Coraliomargarita algicola: one gene and its partner. Each later gene encodes a partner of the first gene's protein in a complex. Links are inferred from orthologs where the notes say so. Each region holds a gene or a part of one and is shown in the gene's direction. Other genes may lie near its edges.

Region 1 (17,267 bases):
GTCGAACGTCTTAAATTAGCCTTTGGGCATCGTGCGCATATTTTAGATATTGGTGTGGGCAGTGGGGTGGATATGGCGCGTTTTCTGGAAGCAGGTTATGATGTGCGCGGCTTGGAGCCCTCTCAGGTGTTGATGGAGACGGCGCTAGAGCATTTCCCTCGTTTGCAGGGGCGTCTGAGTCAAGGGGCGATCCCACTGCAGGAGGACGAATTGCTGCAGCGTTGGCAGTCGCGTTTCGATGGTATATTTTGTAGTGCGGTCTTGATGCATATCGCGCCCGATCGTCAGCAACTGGCACTTGAAGAGATGTATCGTATGTTAAAGCCCGAGGGGCGACTTCTGCTCACAGTTTCCTCCAATCGCTCAGGCTTGGATGAGCAAGGCCGCGATGAATATCAACGATACTATGCTGAGCTTTCCGAAGAGCAGGTGCTGGAGCTCAGCCAGAACGCTGGTTTTGTGCAGCAACAAACATGGCACGACGCTGATAAGTGGCACCGTGTCGGTTTGGTTTGGGCCAGCTATCTGTTTGAGAAGCCTAAGCGTAAGCTATCAGCTGGTTGAGCCTTGTCTCTCACTTGGCGGCTCTGCATTTTCGCTACGCACTCACAGCCCTTACACAACCACTCGACTCATGGCACTTGGTATTTGGATTAGTTTATTTTTGTATTTCGCTTTAATGATCGCGATCGGATTTTACGCCGCGAAGGAATCCACCGCTAATTCGGAAGAGTACATGTTGGGAGGTCGGGACTTGCACCCTGCCGTGGCCGCGCTATCCGCTGGGGCGTCCGACATGTCAGGCTGGTTACTGCTCGGCTTGCCAGGCGCGCTCTACCTCAGCGGAATGAGTGAGGCTTGGATCGGTATCGGCCTCTTGGCGGGAGCTTGGCTCAATTGGATCGTTGTGGCGCCACGCTTGCGCGTGCAGACCGAGCATTACGGCAACGCGCTGACCATTCCCGAGTTTTTGGCAAATCGCTTTCCTAGTAAAGCCATGGCCCTGCGCACACTGTCTGCAATTATCGTGGTGGTCTTTTTTATTGTCTACACGGCTTCAGGCTTGGTGGCAGGAGGTAAATTATTTGCTAGTGCCTTTGGTGAATTAGTTAATTTCGCTTGGATGAGTGACTATGCCTTCGGCGTCTGGTTTACCCTTGGCATCGTATTAACATACACCGTCGTGGGTGGTTTCCTCGCGGTCAGCCTGACTGACTTTGTGCAAGGCTGCATCATGATGCTGGCATTGATCATCATGCCGCTGGTGATTCTCAACACCGGGCAGGGCGCTGGCTTCGGCGTCGCCAGTGAGCGACTGCAAGTGATCGACCCAAACTATCTATCCCTGTGGGATGGGCTCACGTTTTTTGGTTTTCTCTCCGCCGTCGGCTGGGGGCTCGGTTATTTTGGGCAACCTCACATTATTGTCCGCTTTATGGCCGTTCGTTCCGTCAAAGATATTGGTAAAGCGCGCAATATCGGGATGAGTTGGATGGCAGTTTCCCTGCTCGGCGCGATCGGACTCGGCCTCTTCGGGCGCGCCTACGCCGCACGTAACGGCATGGTGATCGACGACCCCGAAACCATTTTTATCCTACTGGCCGATTTACTCTTCCACCCCTTAGTGACCGGGTTTCTCTACGCCGCACTGCTAGCCGCGATTATGTCGACCATTTCCAGTCAATTACTCGTGTCTTCTTCCTCCTTGGCCGAAGACTTCTACCGTCTGTTTTTCAATACCAAGGCCAGTGAACCGCAAGTCGTCACAGTCAGCCGTATCAGCGTCGTCATCGTCGGTGTGCTGGCCGCTTGGATGGCCAACGACCCTGATTCGCAGATCTTAAAACTCGTGTCCAACGCCTGGGCAGGCTTTGGTGCCGCCTTTGGTCCCTTGATCATCCTCTCTCTGACGTGGAAAAGAATGTCCGGCACCGGCGCGGTCGCCGGCATGCTCACCGGTGCCGTCACCGTGATCGCATGGATTCAACTCGGCTGGAGCAGCTCCTTTCTTGGAGGTCCCGGCATTTACGAAATTATTCCCGGCTTTATCCTCGCCTGGTGCGCTATCGTCATTGTCAGCCGCCTCACGCCCAGCCAAGGCGAATTCCGCGAGTTTTCGTAAGCGGGGGGGCTTATGCTTTAGCGCGTGCAAGTTGCACTATGACCCGCGTCCGCGGACACACTACGATAATTGCTTCGCCCCTGATCTCTGGTGTAATCCAAGTTTGACTTGCAAATTCCTTGCTCTGGCTTGCCCGGGCGTAGTTTTCGAGACGGTGTGAAGTCCGGCTTCTCTTCGATACGCCGGGACAGGCTTCGTTCGCCGAAACAAGTTTCGGACGAAGCCTGGTGGAGCATAGGAGAGTCGAACTCCTGACCTCTTGCATGCCATGCAAGCGCTCTACCAACTGAGCTAATGCCCCTTTCAGGAAAGATTGGAAAAATGGCGGGACTTGTTCCTGCGTCAATAGTTTTTCAAACTATTTTTTATTCGCACGCAGAGTCTTCTGACTGCTCTTTCATTGTTGAGCCATGTCCCATGGCTGCTGAGACTTCTGCCGCGCTGAGGTCCATGTGGTTTTCACTGAACGCTAGCATGTCTGCCTGTAGGGGGGCGGTGAAGCTCACGGTGCCTTCGGGGAATTGGAAGTCGTAGCGGTGGCAGTGGAGTGCTTGTCGCTGAATGGGGAGGGCGGCCGCGAGGCGCTCGGTCCAGCCGTTTTCGATGAACTCGATGTAGAGCGTTTCATCGGGGCCGTAGATTTTGTCACCGACGATGCGATGTTTTATTTCTTCGGCGTGCACGCGAATCTGATGCTTGCGGCCGGTCTCTGGTTGGACTCGACACAGGGTATAGCCCTTTTGGGAGAGCAGGGGGATGAAGTCGGTGACGGCGTCCTGTGAGCTGCGGTCGTAGCTGACTTCGGATTTGACGATGACGGGCCCTCCGCCTTTGCGACGGCGGGCAATGGGCAGATCAATGTGCTGGGGCTCGTTGAATTCCCCTTCCATCAGTGCGATGTAGGCTTTCTTGACGATGCGATTTTGGATCGCCATTTGGAATTTGCGCGCCACGGCTGGGCGCTTGGCAAAAACTATCAGGCCGCTGGTCTCGCGGTCGAGCCGGGCGATTAGGTGTAATTTGTCGGCTCCGGTGTATTCGCGCACGACGCCGACGAGACTGGACATCGGGCCGTTCTTGGAGGGATGGCAGACTAGCCAGCCGGGTTTATTGACGATGAGCAGATTGTCGTCTTCCTGGACAATCCAGTTTGTGAAATCGGTCATGTCGACCAGGGGGGCTTCTTCGCCGTAGGGATTGTTCATAATTTCAGAGGACAGGAGTCGGAGGACGGAGGACGGAGGACGGAGGACGGAGGACGGAGGACAGAGGACAGAGATCGGAGGACAGAGGACAGAGATCGGAGGACAGAGGTCAGGGGATAGAAGGGAATGCCGGGTATTATTGGGCTCGATGTTGTTCGAGGCGCATTTTACGTAGGATGAGGCCTCCGATACGAGTGACGGCGACGAGTGGCATTTTACTGCCGAAGAAGGTGATGCAATGATTCATCCAGCCAGTTACGACGAGTGCCTGGCCTTTGGCAATGGCTTTGAGTGTGCGTGCGGCGACTTCTTCAGAAGTCATGTCGAGGCCTTTGTTGCCGCTTTTCTTCATGGGGGGCGTGGCAAAGCCGGCAGCTTTAAAGAAATTGGACTGAGTCGGGCCAGGGCAGACGGTGAGGGTGCGCAGCTTGGTGCCGCGTAGATCTTCGTTGAGTGCCAGCGACCAGTTGCGGACAAAGGCCTTTGTGGCGCCATAGGTGGCGAGGAAGGGGGTGGGCTGAAAGGCCGCAGTGGAGGCGATATTGACGATGACACCGCCTCGTTCTAGCATGGGAGGGAGTAGCCGCGCGGTGAGATCCACCACTGCACGCACATTTAAGTCGATCATCGACAGCTGTTTGTCGATGTCGAGCTCTGGCATGCGTCCGTAGTCGCCGAAGCCGCTATTATTAATCAGTAATACTTCTCCGGCAGGTGCTGCGTCGATTTGATTTAGGAGGCCTGCTGCGGTGTGGGCCACTTGGTTCGCGTCGCATAAATCGACTGGGAAATGTTGACCGTTTTTGCCCAAAAAAATGTCAGGTTTTGAACGAGAAAGGTTGCACAATGTAATATCTGGTGCTACGGTTTGAATTGCTTTGATAATTGAGCAGCCAATTCCAGATGAACCGCCCGTAATGATTATTACGGAGAACCGATTGAAGTATGTAAGATGCTTCATGTATGTGTTAGGTTTTGAATGGATTGGCTTTTTTTATGCTCAGTTGGGTCATTGCGGCGGTGTCAGTCGACGCCGTTAAATCGAACCAATAAACAAAAGGAAAATACATATGAAGCAACATGACGTAATCATCTCAGGTTTGAACATGGAACTGACGGATGCGATCAAATATATGGTTCATGAAAAAGCAGAAAAACTCTTTGAGCATGAGGATAAGATTATTCGCATGCGTGTGGAGCTTGAATACGACCCCCACCAGTCTACCCACCAAAAGGAATTTATAGCGAAAGGACAGCTTGAAGTCCGAGGTAACGACCACTTTGCATCTGCAGCTACGGATGATCTGTATAAGTCGATCGATGATATGGTTCACAAACTTGACCGAATGTTACGGCGTCGTTCGCGTCTGAAGAAAGTGAAGCGTAAGGATACACATTTGGTCGATATTCCGGCTGATATTCCAAAAGCAGTCTAGCGATTTGATTTCACTACCTAATATACCCCGCTCTAAGCCCGGCAGTTTTCTGCCGGGCTTTTTTTAGGAGGAATCCGACTGTTGAATCTAAAATCGGCAGTTTAAATATCCATGAGGTTCTTAAACCGTTAATGTTCATCGCTGAGGTGGGGCGTAAGATCTGTTTTTGGTCTTTGCAGTTGGATGCTTTTCAGTTTCTGTAGGCGCTATGAATCCTAATATTTATCAAGTTCTTCATATTGTCGGCATTGCAATGGTCTTTTTAGGCTATGGCGCTCTACTTGCGCGTAGCATGGCTGCACCGGATAATGTTTCTGTGCGCAAGCTTGGCTCAATTACCAGTGGTATCGGTTTGCTGCTTATATTGGTCGCTGGCTTTGGCTTGATTTCGAAAATGGGGCATAGCTTTGCTTCTCCATGGTTGATTGTGAAGATGGTCATCTGGTTGGCGCTGGGGGGACTGATCGTTTTGATCAATCGTAAGCCGCAATTGGCCGTCATGCTGTGGTGGCTATTGATTGTGCTCGGTGCGATCGCTGCGAGCATGGTCTATATTGTTAGATTTTAAGTGCTTTCAAAAAAAAATCACTTTTTGTGAAAGTTCTTCTTGATCTCTGCTAAAAGCTTTGTCTTTATCCCGCACTTCTCAAACGCACCTGTAGCTCAATTGGATAGAGCGCCTGACTACGAATCAGGAGGTTAGGGGTTCAAGTCCCTTCAGGTGTACCACTTTTTTTTAAGCGCTTCGATTCGTCGGAGCGCTTTTTTTTTATTCAGGAGAGAGGTCAGAAGACAGATGCCAGAGGGCTTGCCTGTTCAACCCCAGTTCCAAGAACCGAGACTACAAGGAAATGATCGCTAAGGATCAAATATTCTTAGTGGTATGAGGACGGAAGCCTTAGGACTGATGCGAATATCAATCAGTTATCGTGCTTTCTATCTCGCCGAAAGGAGCCATGGCGCGATTCTTATAACTAACTGATTTACAGTGGCTGGCTTCAGTTTTCAGTCCTCAGTCCTCAGTCCTCAGTCCTCAGTCCTCAGTCCTCTGAGTGGGTCTATGCGTAGACAATGCGTGCGCATTGGTCGCAGAAGTGTGGTTCACCTGCGAGTAGGGCGCCACTGGAGACTTCGTTGGAGACGCGTAGGTGGCAGCCTCCGCATTTATGTGCTTCGATTTGTGCGACGTAGGGGGGGCGCTTGCAGAGTGTTTTGACGCGGTCGTAGTGGCCGAGGTAGTTCTCGTCGGCTGCACTGCGGGCGGCCTCTACATTGGCTTTGGCTTCGTCGACGGAGGCTTTTAAATTGTTTTCACGCTCACCGAGTTGGGCGATTTGCTTTGTTTGTTCTTGGATACGGGCTTCAATGATGGCTTTTTCGGCTTCAAAGGCTTCGCGAGTGGTGTCGATTTCCAGCATGAGCTCGATCTCGCGCTCTTCGAGTTCGGCAATTTCTTGTTGGCTCTGCTCGATTTGGTGGGTGAGGGCGCGATACTCGTCGTTCTTTTTGACTTCGAGTTGCTGGGTGAGGAAGCGGGCGATTGCGCTCTCTTTGGCTTTGACCTCGGTGTCGATCTCGCTGCGCTCGACTTCTTTTTCTTTAAGCGCCTGGCGGGCCGCTTCGATATTTGCCTGCTCGGCGGTGATGTTCGCCTCTAGAGCGTTGCGCTCTTGTGGGATGCGTGCGAGTTCTTGCTCGATTTTTTGGAGCGCGACGTCGCGATCTTGAACAATTAGAAGTTTTTCGATTTGCGGGTCAGACATAAGTGAGTTATCTCTACTCGACTCAAAACAGGCTCGGTACTAGAGCAACACAAAAGCGACTATGAGCGACACTTCTCTTCAGGATCAGATCGACGATGCCACCCTTGACTTCACTTTAGGTGATAGTGAGGCAGCAACGGCTAAATTATTACGGCTCTCCGAGGCACATGCAGAAAGTTTTGGGGTGTGGCATGCTCTGACTGAGATTTATTTTGCGGAAGGCGACTATGATGCGGCTTTGGCGGCGGGGGAGCGGGCGCATGCGCTTTGTCCGGATGATATTCACATTAATACCAGTCTGTCTCGCATCTGGGTCGAGCGAGGCGACAAAGACCAGGCGGAGCACTTTGGTGCGCAAGCGCGCATGCTTGGCTGGAAAGACGAACTTAAGTCACCGCCTGAGCAGGATGATATTTAGTGGCATTGACAGCTCCGAATCTTAACACCTAAATCCCTAATACACATGGAAGACGTTACTTATACGCTGGAATTTGAAAAGCCGCTACGCGAGCTTGAGAAACAATTGATCACACTGAACCAAGTCTCGAAGGAGTCTAAGGTCGATGTGACGAGTGAGATTGAGGCGATTGAGGCCAAGATCGAGAAGACTAAGATGGAGATCTACTCCAATTTAACGCCTTGGCAGCGAGTGCAGCTTTCGCGCCATCCGAAGCGCCCTTATTCGCTGGATTATATTGAGGCGATTTTTACTGATTTTGAAGAATTACACGGCGACCGGCGTTTTCGTGAGGATGCGGCTATTGTCGGCGGACCTGCTTTTCTCGACGGTGAGCCTGTAATGGTGTTGGGGCAGCAAAAAGGACGTAATACGCGTGATAATTTGAAGCGCAATTTCGGTTGTCCGCACCCGGAGGGCTACCGTAAAGCGATGCGCCTAATGGAAATGGCTGAAAAATTCGGTATGCCGGTGGTGACTTTTGTAGATACACCAGGCGCCTATCCTGGAATCGGCGCGGAGGAGCGTCACGTGGCCGAGGCGATTGCGGTGAATATCCGTGATATGAGTGCCTTAAAGGTGCCTATCGTGACGATTGTGATCGGTGAAGGGGGCAGTGGTGGTGCCTTGGGTATGGCTGTGGCCGATGAGGTGATGATTCTTGAGAATGGTTATTATTCGGTGATTTCACCGGAGGGCTGTGCGGCGATTCTATGGAAAGACCGTGCTGCAGCGCCACAAGCGGCAGATGCTTTGAAATTCAGTCCTGAGTATTTGGCGAAATTTGGAGTCGTGGATCGTGTGATATCCGAACCTACAGGTGGAGCGCATCGTGATTATGAGAGTGCTGCAAATAGCTTGAAAGAGGCGATTGTTGATTCCCTGACTCGACTCAAGAAGAAGAGTCTCAAGAAATTGCTGGAGGATCGCTATACCAGATTCCGTAATTTGGGGGAATTTGCTGATTCTGCCGCTACAGCTAAGGCTTAGTGACTGCCTGAGCTCTGGGTGCCTGCTTGGGGCGCGTCAAGTTCTGTAGTGGATGCTTCGTTCGCTGTGGATGTGCGCTCGAGTGCGATCAGGGTAATGAAGTCATCCTTTATGCCCTGGAAGGCGAATCGGTAGGTCCACCCATCTTCATCGTGATGTTCCCAGGTGTCACCATTTTGTAGGCCAATGCCTTGAATGAAGATGGTGGCGCGTTCGGAATCTTCGGATGCGGCAAACAAGGCATCGATTTTTATCGAATTTGCGACTGCGCGCCATTTGGCAGTGGTCGTGCCCTGGGGAATGAGCACGATGGATTGCTCAGTTACGATGGGGTGTAGCTCTTGGGGGGCAAAGAACTTCTTTGCGGGCGTTTGCTGGAGAGGGAGCTCTGTTGTGACTGGTGGAAGCTGTAATTCAACCGCTGGATTGCTGTAGCTTGGGGCGGCTGTCGGGTCTTGTGCGACAGGCCTGTTGGTATTTGTGGGGGCGTTCTCGAATACGAGGGTGGTGAGCGGTTGATCGTTGATGTTGGATGTGGCGACTTGACTCGGTGCGCTTTTTTTGGGGAGGTCTTTGGTGAGGCTTGCCGTAGATGGTTCGGAGTTTATGAAGGACTGAAATGTGTGAATTAGCATTTGCGCGGTGCCGCCTGCTTGCGTTCTGAATGCGTTGGCATTGGTGAGTAGAGATTTCGTGCGTTTGTTGGCCAAGCCTGTGTATTCTGCGAAGCGTTGACCTTCTGGCATCAGGTGTAGTGACAGTTGGGGTACATAGCTTGCCAGCGAAAGTTGCACGCAAACGATGGCAGCCGCACTTAGGGCGGTGCCCAGCGCGGGGATTGTGATTAGCTTATAAACTAGAATGAAAGTAGCTAGGTAGAGTCCTGCGATGACTATTATTTCCTGTGTGTGTGCACTGACGCTGGGTAGTATTTGGCCGATGGTGTTGAGTAGAATGACACGTAGGCAGACCAATAGTGTGGCGATTTTGAGTCCAGTTAAGAGCTTGGCATCAACGTGGCCTCTGGAAAGCAGTTTGCAGGCTAAAATTATCAAGCCAGCGAAGACCACAATGGCGCCGATGTGTAAGAGTGCATCGAGAGTGGTGACTAAGGATTCGTTCATTTAGAGACTATTGATTTTGTGTGCATCTTTCGTGGCTTGGGCTGTCTCGCAAGTGAAAATAAAAAAACTCCATCCGTTGTGGATGGAGTTTTTGTGACAAATATCCGTAGCGGATTAGCCGCCGAAGCCAGGAGCTCCGCGTTCCCAGTCTGCGGGGCGGCTCCAGGGCACAGATTGATCGTCTGGGTTGCTGTCGAAGCAGCCAGTCATGAAGAGAGCCATCAAGGCGAGTGCGGCAAGGAGTGCAATTCGGCGATACATTGGATGTGTTTGTAGGATGTTTATAGTGCGTGTCAGCGGTTTCAGAGCAAGTTCTATGACTATTCCGAAAGTTACGAAATCTTAATGAAGAATTTTAACCGCGCTACCAACTGAGATTTTGCTGGTTTGAACACCTGGAAGTAGGTTGGCGACCACTAAGTCATCTGTGACTTGGACGACTTGGATTTTTCCGAGTGCTTTCATGTCTTTGATCACGGTGACTTGGGCGCCTGGAGCGAGGCCGAGTTCCGGGCTGTTGGTGAATACGACGATGCCGTCCTTCTTACTCAGTGATTGCACCGTGGTTTCAGCCCCGATTGAGGCGGTCGGCAGTGGCTGTGAGGGCGTCGGGCTGAAGCTGCTGCTATAGCTGCCACCTGCAGTCATAATGCCGGTTTGGCCCGCTTTGGCACCCGTGGCTAGGCTGTTGGCTATGCGTTCTTTAGCGCTTTCAAGAGACTCGCTCAATTCGGCATTGGATTTTTCCAATTCGGCAATGCGCTCGTTGAGTTGTGCGAGCTCTCCTTCTTTACTTGCGGCAGTCAGGTTTCGCTCAGATTCCAGAAGGTCTGCCCGCAGGCGTTTTGAGGTGTTTTCTAGTTCCTGTATCGATCGCTTCGCTTCACTCAGTTGTTGCTGTGTGCGGCTGACTTCTTGCTTGGCCGTATACATTTCGGAGCGAACACTTTCAAGTTTACGCTTTTCGTCGGCGAGGGCTTCGCGCTCGTTCTTGAGGCTGTTCTCGATTTTACTGATTTGCTCATTTGCGGTGCTTAATTCCGCCTGAACGGCAGCAGTGGCTTGCTCGGCTTGGACGCGAGCGGCGTTTTGCTCGGCGAGTTTGCCTTTGCCCACAAAAAAGAGGGCAGCAGCAGCGAGTGCTGCAACGATTGCGAGGATACGGAGTATCATGGATAGACTATTCATGTATTTATTTGGGGGGTTCTAGCTAAATTATTCAGAATAAAAAAGTGACTGATAGATGGGGGCCTTGGTCTCGACTGAGAGTCCGCGTTGGTTGGCGGCAAGGCGATTGAGTAGTTTAAAGATTAATTCAGTCTGTGCATCAAGGTTCAAGTTTTGCGCAATTGTGACTGCATCGAATTTGTTACCAGCATGTTCTTTTAGGTAAGCGATGACCTGTTGCTCAATCTCGAGCACGGTGGCGGCAGCTTTCTTGCCCGCTTCGACACCGGGTTGGTGGTATGCGTTGATATTGATCAGGCTGGCGTAGAGCCCGACTGCACGTTCAAACAGGGCGATCAATTGACCGACGGCTTCGGGGGTGACTTCGCGAATGGTGATGGTGATCGATTGGCGACCATTGTCATAGAGCGCATCACGAGTGCCGAGGAAAAAGCCTTGTAGGAAGTCGCCCGATGTCGTGCCGGATTCGACTTCGATGGAATCGCCATCGCGATCTTTGAGCACTTCGATGAAAGTGGCGAAGAAGTTATGCACGCCCTCACGCAGTTGCTGTACATAGGCGTGTTGGTCGGTGGAACCTTTGTTGCCATAAACGGCGATGCCCTGGTGCACGACTTTGCCATCGAGGTCGAGTTCTTTGCCGAGCGACTCCATGACAAGTTGCTGCAAATATTTCGAAAATAGCATCAGGCGATCTTTGTAAGGAAGCACGACCATATCCTTGGCACCTTTGGCGTCGGTGGCAAAATACCACATCAGCGCGAGTAGGGCGGCGGGGTTGCTAGCGGTGTCGGTGGAGCGTGTGACTTCATCCATGGCCTTGGCACCTGCGAGCATACGGTCGATGTCGAGGCCTTGAATCGCCGCGGGGAAGAGTCCCACGGCGGCGAGCTCCGAAGTGCGCCCGCCGACCCAGTCCCACATGGGCAGGAAGTCGAGCCAGTTATTGTCTTTGGAAACTTGGTGTAGCTTGCTACCTTCACCGGTGATGGCGATGGCGTGTCGGCCGAAATCCAGTCCGGCTGCTGTGTAGGCGGCGGTGGCTTCGAGCATGCCGTTACGTGTCTCGGGAGTGCCGCCGGACTTGGAGATGACGACGGAGAGGGTTTCGCCAAGTTGGCCCTCTAGCGCGTCGAGTGTGCGATCCAAGCCATTGGGATCGGTGTTGTCGAAGAAGTAGAGTTTGATCTTATCAGTCTTCGGGCCTCCAAGAGCGTCGGCTACAAATTGTGGGCCGAGCGCGGAGCCGCCGATCCGATGACCAGTAGATTTTTGAATGCACCTGAGGCGCCTTGAATCGCACCGCTGTGCACGTCGGCTGCGATCTTCTTAATTTTGCTAATGCAGGCTTCAATCTCGGCCGTTAATTCCGCTTGCGGGGCCAGTGCCGGGTTGCGTAGCCAGTAGTGCCCCACCATGCGACCTTCGTCGGGGTTTGCGATCGCACCGGCTTCCAGCTCTTGCATGGCGGTGAAAGCCGCTTGCATGCGTGGCTCCATCTCCGTGAGAAAGTTGTCGCCGAAATCGATGCGGCTAATATCGATCGCAAAATCGAGCTCGTTGATGTTTAGATAGTGTTGTGTGAATCGATCCCAGGACATGGCTTTGTTAATTTTGAATTTTGAATTAGAAATTAAGAGTTCTGCGGGTGCTTACAAATCTTTATCGGTGACAGCACCATCGGATGCGGTGGCAACGGTGGCGGCATATTTACCGAGGACGCCGCGCTTCGAGCCTGCACCAGTGGGCTTGAAGGCCGCCATGCGAGCTTCGTATTCAGCGTCGTCAATCAGCAGATCCATTGTATTCTTAACGGCGTCGATTTCGATGAGGTCACCACTCTTGACGATACCGATGGGGCCGCCCTTTGCGGCTTCGGGGGTGATGTGACCGACGTCAAAGCCATGACTGCCTCCGGAGAAGCGACCATCGGTGATGAGCGCGACTTCCTTGATCAGGCCGCGCCCTGCGACAGCGCTTGTGGGCGAGAGCATCTCGCGCATGCCGGGGCCACCGACGGGGCCTTCGTTGCGAATGACAACGACATCGCCCGCGACTACATCGCCGCGTAAGATGCCGATGAGAGCCTCTTCTTCACCTTCATACACTTTGGCAACACCCTTGAAGTAGAGGCCTTCCTTACCAGTAATTTTGCCGACGGCACCTCCGGGGGCGAGGTTGCCGCGCAGGATGCGCAGGTGCGTGGTTTCTTTGATTGGTTGATCGAAGGGGCGGATGATATCCTGCTCGTCAGGGTAGCTGGCGTAAGGTTGCACGTCTTTAAGAGACTCTGCGATGGTCTCGCCGGTCACCGTCAGGCAGTCACCATGAAGCATGCCTCGGTCGAGTAGCATTTTCATCATGGGGCGGATGCCGCCGATACGGACCAGGTGACTCATATTATACTTACCAAATGGTTTTAAATCGGCGAGCAAGGGCACACGCTCGCCGATTTCTTTGAAGTCATCGATGCTGAGTTTGACATCTGCTGAGTGTGCGATGGCAAGCATGTGTAGGATCAGATTGGTTGAGCCGCCAAGAGCCAAGCAGGTGGTGATGGCATTTTCGAAGGCCTTGCGTGTCATGATGTCGCGTGGCTTGATGCCATTTTCGAGTAGCTTAAGCACGGCAGCCCCCGCCATTTCGCAGTCCTTACGCTTGGGCTCGCCGATGGCGACTTGAGCGCTACTGCCGGGAAGGCTCATGCCCAGCGCTTCGATGGCACTGGCCATGGTATTGGCGGTATACATACCACCACAAGAACCCGCTCCCGGGATGGCATACTTCTCGACCTCTTTGAGCTCTTCGTCTGTCAGTTCACCTTTGGCGTGTTTGCCGACTGCCTCGAAAACGGAAACGATATCCATCGGATTACGCTGTTCTTCCTCATCGTGTGGCATCAGACCTGGAAGAATGGTGCCCCCGTAAACAAAGACGGCGGGGCGATTCAGGCGGGCGATCGCGATCATGCAGCCCGGCATGTTTTTATCGCAGCCGCCAATTGCGACCAGGCCGTCGAAGCCTTCTGCGGCGACGACTGTTTCGATCGAGTCGGCGATCACATCCCGCGAGACTAGGCTATAACGCATGCCCTTGGTGCCCATGCTGATGCCGTCAGAAACGGTGATGGTGCTGAAGTTTACGGCTTTACCACCCGCGTTGTCGACGCCCACCGTTGCGTGTTCTGCGAGTTCGCCGAGGTGCATATTGCAAGGCGTCAAGTCGCTGGGGGAACCCGCGATACCAATTTGAGGTTTTTTAAAATCTTCATCCTGAAAGCCGACAGCTCGAAGCATGGAGCGTGCGGGGGCGCGGTCGTTGCCATCGACGACGATGGAGGAGTGCGGGCGGTTTGTTGTGTCAGCCATAATAGATTTCCAAATTAAAAGTGGTTGAAAAGTGTTTCTCGTTGCAGAAAAGCGGAGAATTCAATGAATAGCGGGGCAAACGACAATACCCTTTTTGCTTTTAACCGACGATATTATCGAATCTAGTTGTCGCCATAATATGGATTTTGACCTGAAAAAGACTTTAGAGGCTTTGTTGCTTTCGACTGCTGAACCGATCCTGCTCAAGGATGTGGTTAAGGTATTCGCTCGTTATCATCAAGAGTTGAGTGAGGCGCAGGAGGCAATCAAAGGGGAGGAGGACGAAGATGACATTGCGATAGAGATTCCTAGTCTGGTCACGCAAGCTCAGATACGCGAGGCTTTGGAGCAGCTGACCGAAGAGGCGCAAGCGCAGAATCGTGCCTATCGTGTGGTCGAAGGGCCCAATGGTTACCAAATGGTCACTGCGCCACAATTTGCCGAGTTTGTGCGTCTCTTGCGTGGCGCACCTCGTCCAATGAAATTGAGCCCCGCTGCACTGGAAACGCTGTCGATCGTCGCCTACCGCCAACCAGTGACACGGGCTGAAATGGAAGCCATTCGTGGAGTCTCGGTGGATAGTGCCCTGCATAAGTTAATTGAATTAGAATTGGTCATCGTGACGGGGCGCGCTGAACTGCCTGGTCGACCGATCCAATATGGCACGACCGATAAGTTTTTAGAATTTACCGGAATCAAAGAGCTGGATGAGTTGCCAGCATCGGATGTGTTGAGCAATCATCAGATAGATGAATGGATGCGCCGCAGCGAAGAGGAGCCAGAGGAGATCTCTGACGAGGATGTTGGACTGTCGAAGGAGCCGAAGCCCGATGAGCTGGCACTCGATGAGAAATTTGTCGAAGTCGACTGGCAGCGGGAGAATGTTGAAAGTGATGCCGCTCCCGAACCCGAATCTAATGAGAATACACCTTTATAATGTCTGAAGATATCAACGTGAAACTACTGCGTAATCGCGATGCGATTGATGCTATCGACCGCCAAGTGGTGGAGTTGTTAAATCAGCGTGTGCTGACCGATGGGGGGGCGGATGAGGCGACCGTGCTCGCTAAAGTGGCCAGGTTGAATCCCGGCCCACTGTCGGATGCGACGCTGCAGGCGATCTATCGTGCGATGATGCTTGCTGGTCTGGATCCCGCAGCACAGGCAACAGAACCTGCGCGGGTCGATGCGCTGGATTTGAAGATTGTGGAATTGTTGAGCCAGCGAGTGAAGCATGCGGGAGAGATTGGGAAAATAAAACACGCGAATGGGGCTGATTACTATGACCCCACCCGCGAAGCCCAAGTGATGGCCAAAGTGTGTGCGCTCAATCCCGGGCCGATTCAGAACCAGACTTTGCAATTAATCTATCGCGAGGTGATTTCTGGCTCGATTGCGCTGGAGAAAAGACTGGTGATTGCTTATCTCGGGCCCGAGGCGACGTATACACATCAAGCCGCAATCTGTAATTTTGGTGTGAGCCTAGAGTATCGTCCGATTAAGACCATTCCAGATGTTTTTGCAGAGGTCGAATCCGGCGCGGCTGATTATGGCGTGGTTCCGATTGAGAATTCGACTGAAGGGGCCGTCTTTCACTCGATGGACATGTTGGTTGAGTCCGATCTCCACATTTGCTCGCAGGTATATCTGCCGATTGAGCATTGCTTGATATCGCAATCGCCATTGGAGGCGATACGAGAAGTGCGTTCTAAGGATCAAGCGCTGGGGCAATGTCGAGATTGGTTGCGCCGAAATATCCCGAACGCAGAACTCGTCGATGTCGTCAGTACCGCGGAGGCCGTCTGCACTGCCAAAGCGAGCGAGGGCGTCGCGGCGGTGGCGAGTGCGCTGTCGGCACAGCGCTACGATGTGCCGATCCAGGTGCGCGGCATACAAGACCGCGATGACAATGTCACCCGTTTTCTTGTGGTGGGGAAGACGCGAGCCAAACCTTTAGGAGACGGCCGCGATAAGACCAGTTTGGTGATTTCCTTGCGTGACGAGTGTGGGGCACTGGAGAAAACACTGCGCGCTTTTGCCAGTCGCGGCATTAACTTGAGCAAAATCGAATCGCGCCCGAGTCGTAAGAAGGCTTGGGACTATTACTTCTTTATCGATTTAGTGGGGCACTATGAAGACGCGAATGTGCAAGCCGCGCTGGCCGATTTAGAGGGGCATTGCCCCCTTGTGAAGTGGCTAGGGAGCTACCCAAACGTAACTCCGGCTGCTACGATGTAAATCAGTTCGGAGCTAAAACGAATACTTGAATGACACGGCGACCGCTTGACTATCTAGGTCGTAGCCGCCGTCGATTGTATCCGAAGTTTGATTGCCGGAAACTGTGCGCTCACTGGCGAAGGCCTGTTGGTAGGTGATCTGCCAGCTTATGTGGTCGTAGCTACGACCGACGCCAACGGCTAAGAAGTGGCGATCTGTGTCGGGGACAATTGGTAGGAAGTAAGTGTCGGGCACTGCGTTTTCAACGAAGGTGTAGCCTCCGCTGACATGCCAGCCGTTGTCCAGGTAACGGGTGAATCCTAATTCGCATATGAAGGTGGATTTCCAGTTTAAGGTGTACGTGGGGCTTGGCCCTAAGTTGCCATCGATATCCATGATCAGTTCATCGACATGATCCCAGTTGGTCCAATCTAGGTTGAATTCCAGATTCCAGTGCTCGTTGGGGCGATAGGAATAACCGAATACAATGGATTCTGGGTATACTAAATCGGCTTTTGTATTGGCGCGATTGGTTGCGCCTCCAGTCAGTAAGGTGATTGCGGGTCCGGATGCTTTACCTTGGTAGGTCACATCTGTTTTGGCCTGATAATTGAGACCAAAGCTGTGTTTAACTGAAGGTTGCCACAATATGGAGAGGGAGTAGCCCATAGTTTGATCGTCTCCATCGAATTGAAGGGCGTTTGTTTTGATGTCGACAGTGGTATCGTCGAAAGAGAGCCCGCCGGCAAGCGAGAGACTGTCTGAGATTTGCCATGCGATGACTGCATGGTATTTGATGTATTGTAGGTCTGCTTCGTACGGAACGGTTTGGCCGGCGAGTTGAAATCTCGTATCATCTCCTCCCCAGTCTGTTCCTAGGGCGAAAGGGGCATACATGCCGAAGCCTAGCGCGAAGGGGGCGTCTTTGAATGTATGTGAGATGAATGCGCTGGGGACAGGCTGATAGGTGTCGTCCATATCGTCGCTGCCGGTGGCTCCTGAGTATTCATATCCGAGGGATATGGCAAAGACGTTGCCTTGGATTTGAGTGCCTTCGAGTTGCGTCAGGCCAGCTGCGTTATAAAAAACTGCGGATGGGTTGTCGGCTGTGGCTGTAAACGCGTTGCCGCGTGCAGTGGCAAAGGCGTCGACAAATGCGATTCGAGTCGCTGCGGCTTCGATCGAGCCACAGGCAAGTAAGGATAATCCAATGGGGATGAGTGGATGTTGCAGTTTTTTCATATGTTTATTGGGTCGGGGCTAGTAGTAGTGAGGGAAGTTCGATTTCGATGTCCCAATCGCGTTCTTGCGAGCGACGATTTAGGTGTAAGTAGCCGTTGTGTTCGGTGATAACTTTGTGGGCTACGGATAGACCGAGTCCCACGCCAGTATGGCGT
Region 2 (9,704 bases), 1.7 Mb from region 1 along the record:
CACAAGGAGGTGGATGCGCTCATTCATACAAAAGAAGCAATCGTCCTAATACGAGTCTTAAATGATTGCGCTAACTAAAATCCAATCCTTAAAGGCATTGGGCTTTAGCCGTTAAGCATATTCTAAATTCTTATGTTGTAGTATAAGCGCAAAGACTTTTGAGAAATGCTATAACCTCTCCTTAGCCGACGATAAGCAGTCGAATGAAAGGCAGATTTTAAACATTATGGAGTTTCTTGTGATTGCTTAGGTTTCTGGAACGGCTGTTAGAAATTTAGTCCAGCCCCATTACCTCGTCGGCGAAATCTTCCATCATCTCAAAGGCACGCTTGGCGGTGCGTTTGTCGTAGCGTGAGCCATCTGACTGAGCTTCTGGATTGGTGAATGAGTGTACGGCGCCGCTAAATTGAACCAGTGTCCAATCGTCGACTTCATTGCTTTTCATGGCTTCGATAAAAGTTTGCACATCTGCTTGTGGCACGTAGGGATCGTCTGCGCCGTGGAGCACTAGGGCTGGGATTTTGATTTGCTGAGTGTCAGCTGCCAAGGTGGGCGATTTGAGGTCTCCGTGAAAAGATACGACGCCTTGAATCGACTTGGTGCCGGTGCGCGCAAGCTCCAGCACCGTGCCGCCGCCAAAGCAGAAACCAATGGCGATTGTCTTGTTTGGGTCGATCGGCTGCTGTCGTGCGAGTGCGTGGAAGACATCGACCGCTTTTTGGGCACGCGCTCGCATGAGTGCTCGATCGGAGCGCAAGGCGCCTGCGGCCTTGCCGGCTTCGGATGCGTTACTAGGGCGTACGCCGACGCCATACATGTCGGCGACAAAAACGGCAAAATCATCGCCAGCGATCATACGTGCTTTGGTGTAGGCGTTCTCACTGGGCCCCATCCAGTTGGGAATCATGAGAATGCCCGGCAGTGGCTCGTCCTGATCTGCGTCATCATCGTAGATTAAGGTGCCTTCAAATTCTACACCATCGAGCTGGTAAGGAATCGTCTTTTGCACCGTATCAGCGCTGGCATAATTTGTGATCGAGGCGGCGAGAAGTAGGAGGAGGGCGTGTAGTTTCATAGCCCTGCACGATGAGGACTTTGTGGTTAAATGCAAAAAATCCGCTCGGTTTCCCGAGCGGATTTTGAAAATTACCACTCATGTACAAAAGCGCTGAAGCGCTCACTCTTACCTTAGGAGATACCTCAGGAGATCGAGTCTAAGGTAAGCGATCCGGCTTTTAGCCGTTAATCAGATTTTAAACGCTTAGTAAACGTTGGTCGTTTCCTGACTGATGATGGGATCGTTTAGGAAGTCGGCGCTGAAGTTCATGACTGCGCGACCAGGGCCAATGTTCGCACCTTCAGCAGTGATGCTGAGGTTGGTGTCCTTGCCAGGCTCCAATGTCGTGCGTGGGAAGGTGACGGTTTGACCATTGATCGTGCCTTGGGCGTCGCCCGCGACGGCGGTAGGCTTGATCTTGTCGTTGAAGGTGACAGTTACGGTGCCGCTGACAGGCTCGAACTCACCTTGGTTGCGCACTTGGATGCTGTAAACTGTGGTTTCGCGCACACGAACCGGGTCTTTGCTGTCGGTGATCGAAACAGTCACACCAGGAACAGCGAGCCAGTTTGTGGTGACGCTATCGGAGGCCTCCAGGCCGTTGGCGCTGACCACTTTGACGGTATTGGTGGATTCGCCCTTACGGGTCGCTGCAATCTCGGTGCGAATTAATTGGCTAGAACCGGCGGGGAGGTTGGGAATCATCCAACCGATGGCATTGCCAGAAACACGGCCACGGCCGTTGTCGGCGACAGAGGCTCCCTTGGGCAGAATATCGGTGATGCGGACATTCTTAAGGTCGGTGTCGCCGGTGTTTTCAATCGTGATGTTGAAGACTTCAGGCTTGAAGACATAGGCTTCGGAAGGGCCGGCCTTACGGACACGGATGCCAGACTGCACGACTGCGATTGGAGAGCTCGCGACTTGGCTTTGACCTGGGCCGCCGGTTTGGCCGCCGTCATAGCTGGCGACGGCACGATTGCTGAAGTTGCCCTGTTTCACGGCTTTTGCGGTATAAGTGACGCTCTTAGTCTCACCTGGGGCGAGGTTGCCAATTGGCTGGCGCAAGTTGCTGGTAGGCGTAAAGGCGTCGGGCAGAGTGTCGGTCACCACGACATTGGTCGCTTCGGCCGAGCCGTTATTAGTGACAGTGACGGTCCAGCTCGCTTCTTCGCCCAGTTCGATGCTTTGTGGGCCCTTTTTTACGACATCCAATTTGGGCTGGCCAGCGAAGAAGTCCAAGCAGAAGGCATTGTCCACGGTAACGGTGGAGCATATCTGGTGGTTACCTTCGGTGGTTGGTTTGACAGTGATGTCGATATCCTGACTTTGTCCTTTACGCATGGAAGGGAAGTTCCAATTGGCATTGCTGCCAGCGAGCGAGGCTGCCGGGTTGGCCGATTGAAATTGGACGCCCGCAGGAATGGTTTCGGTCAGGCGGACATTGTTTACATCATCAAGAGCATTGATCGTAATGCGGTATTTAAGAGATCCGCCGACAGAAGCAGCTTCGAGCACACGCTTGGTGACTTTGATTTGATTGGTGCGCATAATCACGTCCGAGCCGCGGCTGGGCGTGGCAGGAATGGCCTGCCGAGGAGGAGACACGACAGGATTGCTAGCGTTATTCGCCGCCGGAGCCTTGTTATCGGCGCCTTGCCATTGAATTTGCGTGGAAGCCGGCTGAGCAGGAGCGGTGTAACCACGATCTATTTGGGTCGGGGCAGTTTGACAGCCAGTAAAGGCGAGCGCGAATAGGCTCAATGTCGCGAATAAAATGGAGCTGAGTCGTTTCATATATTCTCAGTTCTAACGGATCGCGAGCTCATGTAAAGAAATCGCTGCACTCGCGGGATTTGCATGATTTTAAAATAAGGGACAGGTCTTTATTAGTTTAATAGAGTTATATTTCGCAGATATGTTCTCTAATGTCTCATTCAGTGCTTATCCTCGCGGATTTGTCGTTTGCGGAATTGGACTGTCGTTATAATGGAGTCTAAGACTGCGTTTAGCTCTTTGGAAATATCGAGGGTCAAAAAGCGCATGACCAGATAGTTGTTTCGCTGCAGTAGGAGGTCCTTACGTCGATCGCTGCGCCATGCGGCTGCGTCTTTTAGGTGTTGTGAGCCGTCTAGTTCGATTACTAATTTGAGTGGTTCACATAGAAAATCGACTTCCATGCGACTGCGTTGATTGAAAGGGATGGGTAATTCTACATTGAGCTGAAAATACCCTTTTGTGAGATCTAAAGATTCTAGTCGTTTGTGAAGGAAGGCTTCCGAGGCGCTCCGAGCGCGCGTAACATCATCTGGAGCTTGTGCTGCGTGCATGAAGAGCTCTGCCAGTGGTTCATCGACACCGTCTTGTATCAGGCGTTTTACGCTGCCTGAATAATCCTTTTTCCAAGCGGGATCGACGGGTAAGGGCACGCTCTGTGGCCAGCCTGGGAGTGCACTTGCCGGTAACAAAATTGAGTAGCCCACTGCTTCGTAGCCAGCACAGCGTTTGTTGAACATTCGTGCGAGCATTGAGGTGTCTAAATCTGCATAATCGTAAATCTGAACGACCTTTTTGCTCTCATGTAAACGATGAAGTCGACCGGCATATTGGGCGATCGTTCCGCGCCAGGAAACTGGCATGGTTACGAAGAGTGTATCGAGTTGCGAATCGTCGAAGCCTTCTCCGACGAAGCGTCCGGTCGCTAAAACTACAGCGGGTCGCTGCGAGGCAGCATCCGGCTCCAGTTGTGTCAGGGCTTCGGCTAAGCGCTTTTTGCCCATGCCGCCCTGCAAACAAATATAGCGTATGTTGTATAGCTCCAGCAGCTTGGTGAGATATTCCAAATGTTCGGTTCGTTCCGTGATGATTAGTGGCGAGCGGCCATCGCTTACGGATCGGACTACATCATTTATAATCAGACGGTTGCGTTCTGAATCTTCGATCAGAGCTTGGCAGAGTTGTTGAAATTCGATGCGGGCATCATCTTCAGGTTCATGGATCGGGCGGAAGCGAGTTGGGCGCACGATAACATGGTGTTGGAAGGGGCGTGCCGCAGCTTGGTCTTTTGCATGCACTCGGTGTCGAATTGGCCCACACTGCATTAAGATGATAGGGTGATGTCCGTCTTTTCGTTCAATGGTAGCGGAGAGTCCCAGGACGTATTTAGCCTTCGCTCGGCTCACTGCTCGTTCAAAACTCTGAGCTGATAGGTGATGGCACTCATCTACGATTAAATGTCCATAATCCGCAATGCGATCATCCACAACATCCTTGCGCACCAGACTTTGGATGAGAGCGATATCAACCTGCCCTTTGAGTTTGCGTCGTCCACCACCGAGGCGACCTATAGACTTTTCAGGAATATCGAGAAATTGGGAGAGCCGTTCGACCCATTGTAGCATGAGTTGCTGGCGGTGCACGAGGATGAGTGTATTTACACCTCGTTCTGCGATCAACCATGCGGCTAAAACAGTTTTTCCAAATGCTGTGGTGGCGGCTAACACGCCCATTTCATGTGGAAGCAGAGCTTTCGCTGCAGTGGTTTGATCAGGTCGTAATTCGCCAGAGAAAGCGAGATTCAAGGGAGTCCCTTTGTTTCGTAAGTCTTTACGTCTGTAGCGAATGTTACACTTTCGTAAGAGAGTTTTCAAATCGTCTAAGCAGCCACGGGGCAATGCGATATGTTCCTGGTGCGCTTCTGCGCATGCAATGACACGAGGTTTATCGTAGGTGGGTAGACGCATTGCCTGCGCTTTATAAAATTCTGGGTTTTGAAATGCGGCTAAGTGGAGGATGCGGTTACGCAGAGAGGGCGGTAAATTGTTCTTCGGTATATAGATTTTATCGGAAAGCACTATTTCGAGGCTGTCTGGCAATGTGCCAGAAATCGGAGGCTCTTGCTGCTGACGGGAAGGCGGGGCTTGCCAAGGTGTGAGGGCAAACTCTTCATTTGGTGCGATACGTACAGGCAAAATGCGACGTGTGTGCTCTGCACTTGAAACGATCTGCGTGACTGTTTCCGGTGGAATCCGATTCAATTGTCCAAGAAATTTCCATTGATCATCGAATGGCTCAAAAGTGTCGTTTAAGAATACCGAGTTGCCAGTATTTCGAGCAGCTTTTTGCAAAGGCAGTGCGATCAAATTACCAAAGCCACCCTTGGGTAGTGTATCTTGATTCGGAAACATACGGTCGTAGGAAGACAGGCCCATCTCTGGCCGTAAGTCTAATGCTTCGGTCAGTATGTGGGTTCCCAGTCGCCTCGCTTGGATCGCTGGAATCGCGCGCTCAAAGAATAACCACAGATGGGCTCCATTGCCTGAGCGCGAACGTTCCAGTGCAATCGGTAAGGCTAGTTTTCGCAGCACTGTGATTAGAGCGGACGCATCGTCCTGCCAACCAATGCCGTCTAGATCGATTGCCAAAAAGTGGCAGGTCTCATCCAGCAGCATGGGATACACGCCCATTACAAAAGTTTGCCCACTCGCGTCCTTGCCCGAAAGATGCCAAGCGATTAGTCGGTCATTAATTGGAATCCAATCTTGGTGAGGACAATTGGAGCATTTGATGCGCGGCTTCTCGCAAATACCTCGCACCCATTCATTGCTACAAGCAGGCGAGTAGCCTGCCCGACCAGTGCGAACACTTTCAAAGCGCTGTGGAAACACATCCGTACGTCCCCGAAACAGAGAGCGGAAACATGCAATCTTATCCTCAGGTGCTGAGTGGTAATTTAAGCCAGAAAAAGAATGCTGATGAGGAAATGCCATAACAGAAATCCTGTGATGACGCGCATTCTAGCACTGTGTGCGCTTGAGGACAATAAGCGAGTGTTCGCGGCTTAATCTGCCCGGCTATGTAAACGCAGCGCCCCGCACGCGTTTCATTGCAACCAGATCACTCTTCGCTTCTGCAGGAATATCCTGAGGTTTATAGCGATGTTTGCGCCCTGTGCTACGTTTCCAGTGCTCCGCATGCGACTGCACAAACTCGCGTGAGCCCAGCACAGCGCCTTCCGTAAAGTAGCGGATACGACATCGCAGCAGCACCGCACTCGGCAAGACGCCTTGCTGCTTTTCCAATACACGCACCGCCGCCTCGCGGTTGATGTTTGCCGCATGTTGCACAGCCGCACTACCTTTGCCAAAGAGCAGTTCACGGTAGGACGCAAGTGCCTCATTACTAGACGCTTCATATGCTCCGAAAGTCAGAAACTTCAGCGCTCGCTGTGCCTTTTTTTGTCCACTGACCGCTTCTGCATAGCCGCAGAAACGATAATCTTTCGGGTCTTTCACCAATCCCGCTCGCACAGGATTCAAGTCAATATAGGCCGCCATGGTCTGCAGCGCGTTGCCCTTACCCTCGACTAAAACACTTTTAAAGCGATCCGCCCATAAGGGCCCAAAGCGCTCATGGGTCTTGTTAAACCAAGTCGAAAAGCGTTGTTTTAAAGTTTTCATGAAGGCCGAGATGTCATTCATGCGAGCCAGCAGCTTTTGTCGAATCAAGTCCGCCTCCGCTCCCCCATCTCTTAATTCCTGCTCCATCACAGAAACAGAAGCGGTTTGATATCAGGAAGGCTTCGCATAGAGCACCCGATAGCGTCGCATCAGTTCCGAGTCGGAGACCTGGGCTTCTGGACAGACACGAACCAGCACATGGAAGTGATTGTTCATCAAGCAATAAGTGAGCACTTCGACACCCGAAAAATCTGCAACCTGATGGATCATCTTTCGCAAGACCTCCATTTCTCTCAGTTTAAAAAGCGCCTGCCCATTCACAGTGCGGGACATACAGTGGTAAATCCCCGTGCCTTGAGCCGTGATCCGTTTCGTTCGCATAAAAAGATAGTGGTCTCTAAATTATCTAATTACAAGCCTCAATATAAGGGACAGGTCTATATAATGGGAGAGCTTGACGATGAGAGGGTTTTGCTTAGATTGGGGATATGTCACGGTTTCCCTTAGGGCGGCAGATGCTGGATGTGTTTTTCCCGCGTAGTTGTGTGCATTGTGGCGATGCGGTGGAGGATTCGGATTATCAGTTTCTTTGCCGGGATTGTAGCCGGGAGCTCTTTCTCTCTAAGCCGCCGACTTGCACGACTTGTGGCTACCCTTTCTTTGGCATGCTGGCGGGGCCACGGACTTGTCCGCATTGTGTGGAGTTGAACCCGCTGTTTGAACAGGGGAAGACTTTGTTTTTGGCGAAGGGGCCGGCGCGCTCACTGATTCATGAACTTAAATATAAGTCTGGTTTTTATGTGCTGCAGGATGTGCAGACGATGATCGCGTCCGCGCCTTACTATCGGGACTACTTTAAGGGGTCGATCTTGGTCCCAGTGCCCTTGCACGCTACGAAAGAACGGGAGCGGGGCTTTAATCAGAGTCGTGTGATTGCGGAGGCTTTGTTGCAGGCGACGGAGGCGCTTGAGGTGCAAAATATGTTGCTCCGAAGGCTCTATACTCAGACGCAAACGCGCCTGAGTCGAAGTGACCGTCACCAAAATGTAAAAAATGCCTTTGCTTTGGTAACCGATGCGGTTGTAATTCCGAATCAAACATATATTCTGATCGATGACGTGTTCACTACGGGGTCGACGCTTAATGCTTGTGCCGCCGTCCTTCGCGGGGCAGGTGTTGATTCAATCAAAGTCGCGACTCTCGGACACGGATAGTCTATTTACTAACTCTTAATTCTTAATTTTTAACTCCTACTTCTCTTATGGCACTCTTTGGAAAACCTCAGTACTCGACCGTCACCGTTAAGAAAAAGGACATCCCTAAGGATCTTTGGACGAAATGCCCGAAGACGGGCGAGATCATTTACAACCGTGTATTGAAGGAAAATTTGATGGTGGTGCCAAGCAGTGGCTACCACTTCCCACTTAAAGCACGTGATCGTATCGCTTCTATGCTGGATGAGGGGACTTTCGAAGAGATGGACATGGGGGTGCATTCGCTGGATCCTTTGGAATTTAACGCGACTTCTTCGTATCCTGAAAAGTTGAAACAGAATCAGGATAAGACGAAGGAGACGGATACGGTCATTTCTGGCATGGGCACAATGGGGGGCATGCCGGTGAGTATCGCGGTGATGGATTTCCGCTTTATGGCGGCTAGCTTGGGTTCGGCAGCGGGTGAGAAAATCACGCGTGCGATTGAGCGTGGCGTGGAAAAGAAGTGTCCTGTCATTATCGTTTCCGCTTCGGGGGGCGCTCGTATGCAGGAGGGGATTTTAAGTTTAATGCAATTGGCGAAGACCAGTGCTGCGCTTGCGAAGTTAAGTGAGGCGGGACTTCCTTATTTCTCAATTTTGACGAATCCGACGATGGCGGGTGTGATGGCTAGTTACGCATCGTTGGGGGATGTGATTATCGCGGAACCCGAAGCGTTGATCGGCTTTGCGGGTCCGCGTGTGATCAAGGAAACCACGCAGCAGGATTTGCCGGCTGGCTTTCAAACATCTGAGTTTTTACTTGAGCATGGTTTGGTCGATTTGATCATTCCTCGTGGTGAAATGCGCGACCGTATGATTAATTTAATTAAGGCGCTCTACGGCTCTAAGAAGTCGGCGTAGGGTTTGTAGGGGCGTGATTAGTCACGCCCGCCGAGCAACAGCAGCTTTTAGACGCGGGCGTGAAAAGTCGCGCCCCTACGTTTTATGTCTCAATACACCAACACCCTCGACTATCTCTATGCGCTGAAGAATCGTGGTTCTAAGTATGGAATTGATCGGATGCGGCTTTTGGTGGAGGCGCTGGGCCACCCGGAGCGGCAATTTCCGGTGATTCATGTGGCGGGGACCAATGGTAAGGGCTCGGTGTGTGCGATGCTGGAGGCGCTTTATCGGGATAATGGTTATCGCACGGGGTTTTTTAGTTCGCCGCACTTGGTGCATTTGGGCGAGCGGGCGCAGGTGAATCGGCAGATTCTTTCGGAGGCTGAAATTGTGCGCTATACGGAGCAGTTAAAGCCGATCGCTGCGGAACTGGGGCGGGATGACCCGGAGCTACATCCGACTTTTTTTGAATTTGTGGCGGCAATGGCTTTTCAACGCTTTGCAACGGAAGCTGTGGACATTGGGATCATTGAGACGGGCCTCGGTGGTCGTTTGGACGCTACAAATGTGGTGGATCCTGCACTGTCGATTATCACAACGATCAGCTTGGACCATACAGAAATGTTGGGCGATACGCTGGCGGCGATTGCGGGTGAAAAGGCGGGCATTATTAAGGCCGGCAAGCCGGTGTTGATGGGCAAATTACCTGCGGAGGCGGAAGCTGTCGTTCGTCAGGTGGCTGAAGAGCGTGGTTGTCCGTTTTATGCATTGACAGATCGTTTCCCGGAGGGATCTACCCTGCCCTGCACAAATCTTGCGGGCAGTTTTCAGCGTTGGAATGCGGCCTTGGCGGTCTATGCGACGGAGATCCTGGCGGAGCAGTTTCCGCTACAATCGACGCAGGCGCTCTCGCATGTAGATTGGGCGGGGCGCTGGCAGGTGCTCGAGTTGGATGGGCGGCAATTGATCCTAGATGCCTCACATAACCCTGAAGGCGTGGCTGCGCTGGAGGAAAACTTGGCTAAGTTGGTCAAGGCTGAGGGGTGCGAACCGATTATGATCGCTGGGACATTGGGCGAAGATCGTGCCC

What was found.
Region 2: the proteins of SH580_RS18980 (region 1) and accD are in contact, whole or in part, in a solved structure (PDB 8UXZ), measured with the Escherichia coli proteins. The link is inferred for Coraliomargarita algicola from one-to-one orthologs.

Annotation. Positions count from the first base shown.
Region 1 is NZ_CP138858.1:4,587,003-4,604,269, forward strand. The notes cover bases 6,052-8,981. They hold SH580_RS18980 (acetyl-CoA carboxylase carboxyltransferase subunit alpha), read left to right. Parts: upstream 6,052-6,989; coding sequence 6,990-7,973; downstream 7,974-8,981. Other genes in these bases: SH580_RS18970 (zinc ribbon domain-containing protein), read right to left, coding at 6,052-6,526; SH580_RS18975 (tetratricopeptide repeat protein), read left to right, coding at 6,588-6,944; SH580_RS18985 (hypothetical protein), read right to left, coding at 7,970-8,981. Outside these bases: SH580_RS18930 (class I SAM-dependent methyltransferase), read left to right, coding at 1-564; sodium/proline symporter PutP, read left to right, coding at 635-2,122; SH580_RS18945 (RluA family pseudouridine synthase), read right to left, coding at 2,488-3,327; SH580_RS18950 (SDR family NAD(P)-dependent oxidoreductase), read right to left, coding at 3,464-4,288; hpf (ribosome hibernation-promoting factor, HPF/YfiA family), read left to right, coding at 4,398-4,763; SH580_RS18960 (hypothetical protein), read left to right, coding at 4,972-5,331; more of SH580_RS18970, read right to left, coding at 5,822-6,051; more of SH580_RS18985, read right to left, coding at 8,982-9,097; SH580_RS18990 (hypothetical protein), read right to left, coding at 9,212-9,358; SH580_RS18995 (hypothetical protein), read right to left, coding at 9,440-10,285; ilvD (dihydroxy-acid dehydratase), read right to left, coding at 11,938-13,653; SMC-Scp complex subunit ScpB, read left to right, coding at 13,748-14,590; pheA (prephenate dehydratase), read left to right, coding at 14,590-15,891; SH580_RS19025 (OmpP1/FadL family transporter), read right to left, coding at 15,904-17,112; SH580_RS19030 (ATP-binding protein), read right to left, coding at 17,117-17,267. UniProt on the Escherichia coli protein: Component of the acetyl coenzyme A carboxylase (ACC) complex. First, biotin carboxylase catalyzes the carboxylation of biotin on its carrier protein (BCCP) and then the CO(2) group is transferred by the carboxyltransferase to acetyl-CoA to form malonyl-CoA.
Region 2 is NZ_CP138858.1:2,906,967-2,916,670, forward strand. The notes cover bases 6,744-9,704. They hold accD (acetyl-CoA carboxylase, carboxyltransferase subunit beta), read left to right. Parts: upstream 6,744-7,777; coding sequence 7,778-8,632; downstream 8,633-9,704. Other genes in these bases: SH580_RS11795 (transposase), read right to left, coding at 6,744-6,897; SH580_RS11800 (double zinc ribbon domain-containing protein), read left to right, coding at 7,005-7,730; SH580_RS11810 (bifunctional folylpolyglutamate synthase/dihydrofolate synthase), read left to right, coding at 8,717-9,704. Also shown: SH580_RS11775 (dienelactone hydrolase family protein), read right to left, coding at 275-1,075; SH580_RS11780 (CARDB domain-containing protein), read right to left, coding at 1,262-2,854; SH580_RS11785 (TOTE conflict system archaeo-eukaryotic primase domain-containing protein), read right to left, coding at 2,995-5,826; SH580_RS11790 (hypothetical protein), read right to left, coding at 5,911-6,603; more of SH580_RS11795, read right to left, coding at 6,628-6,743.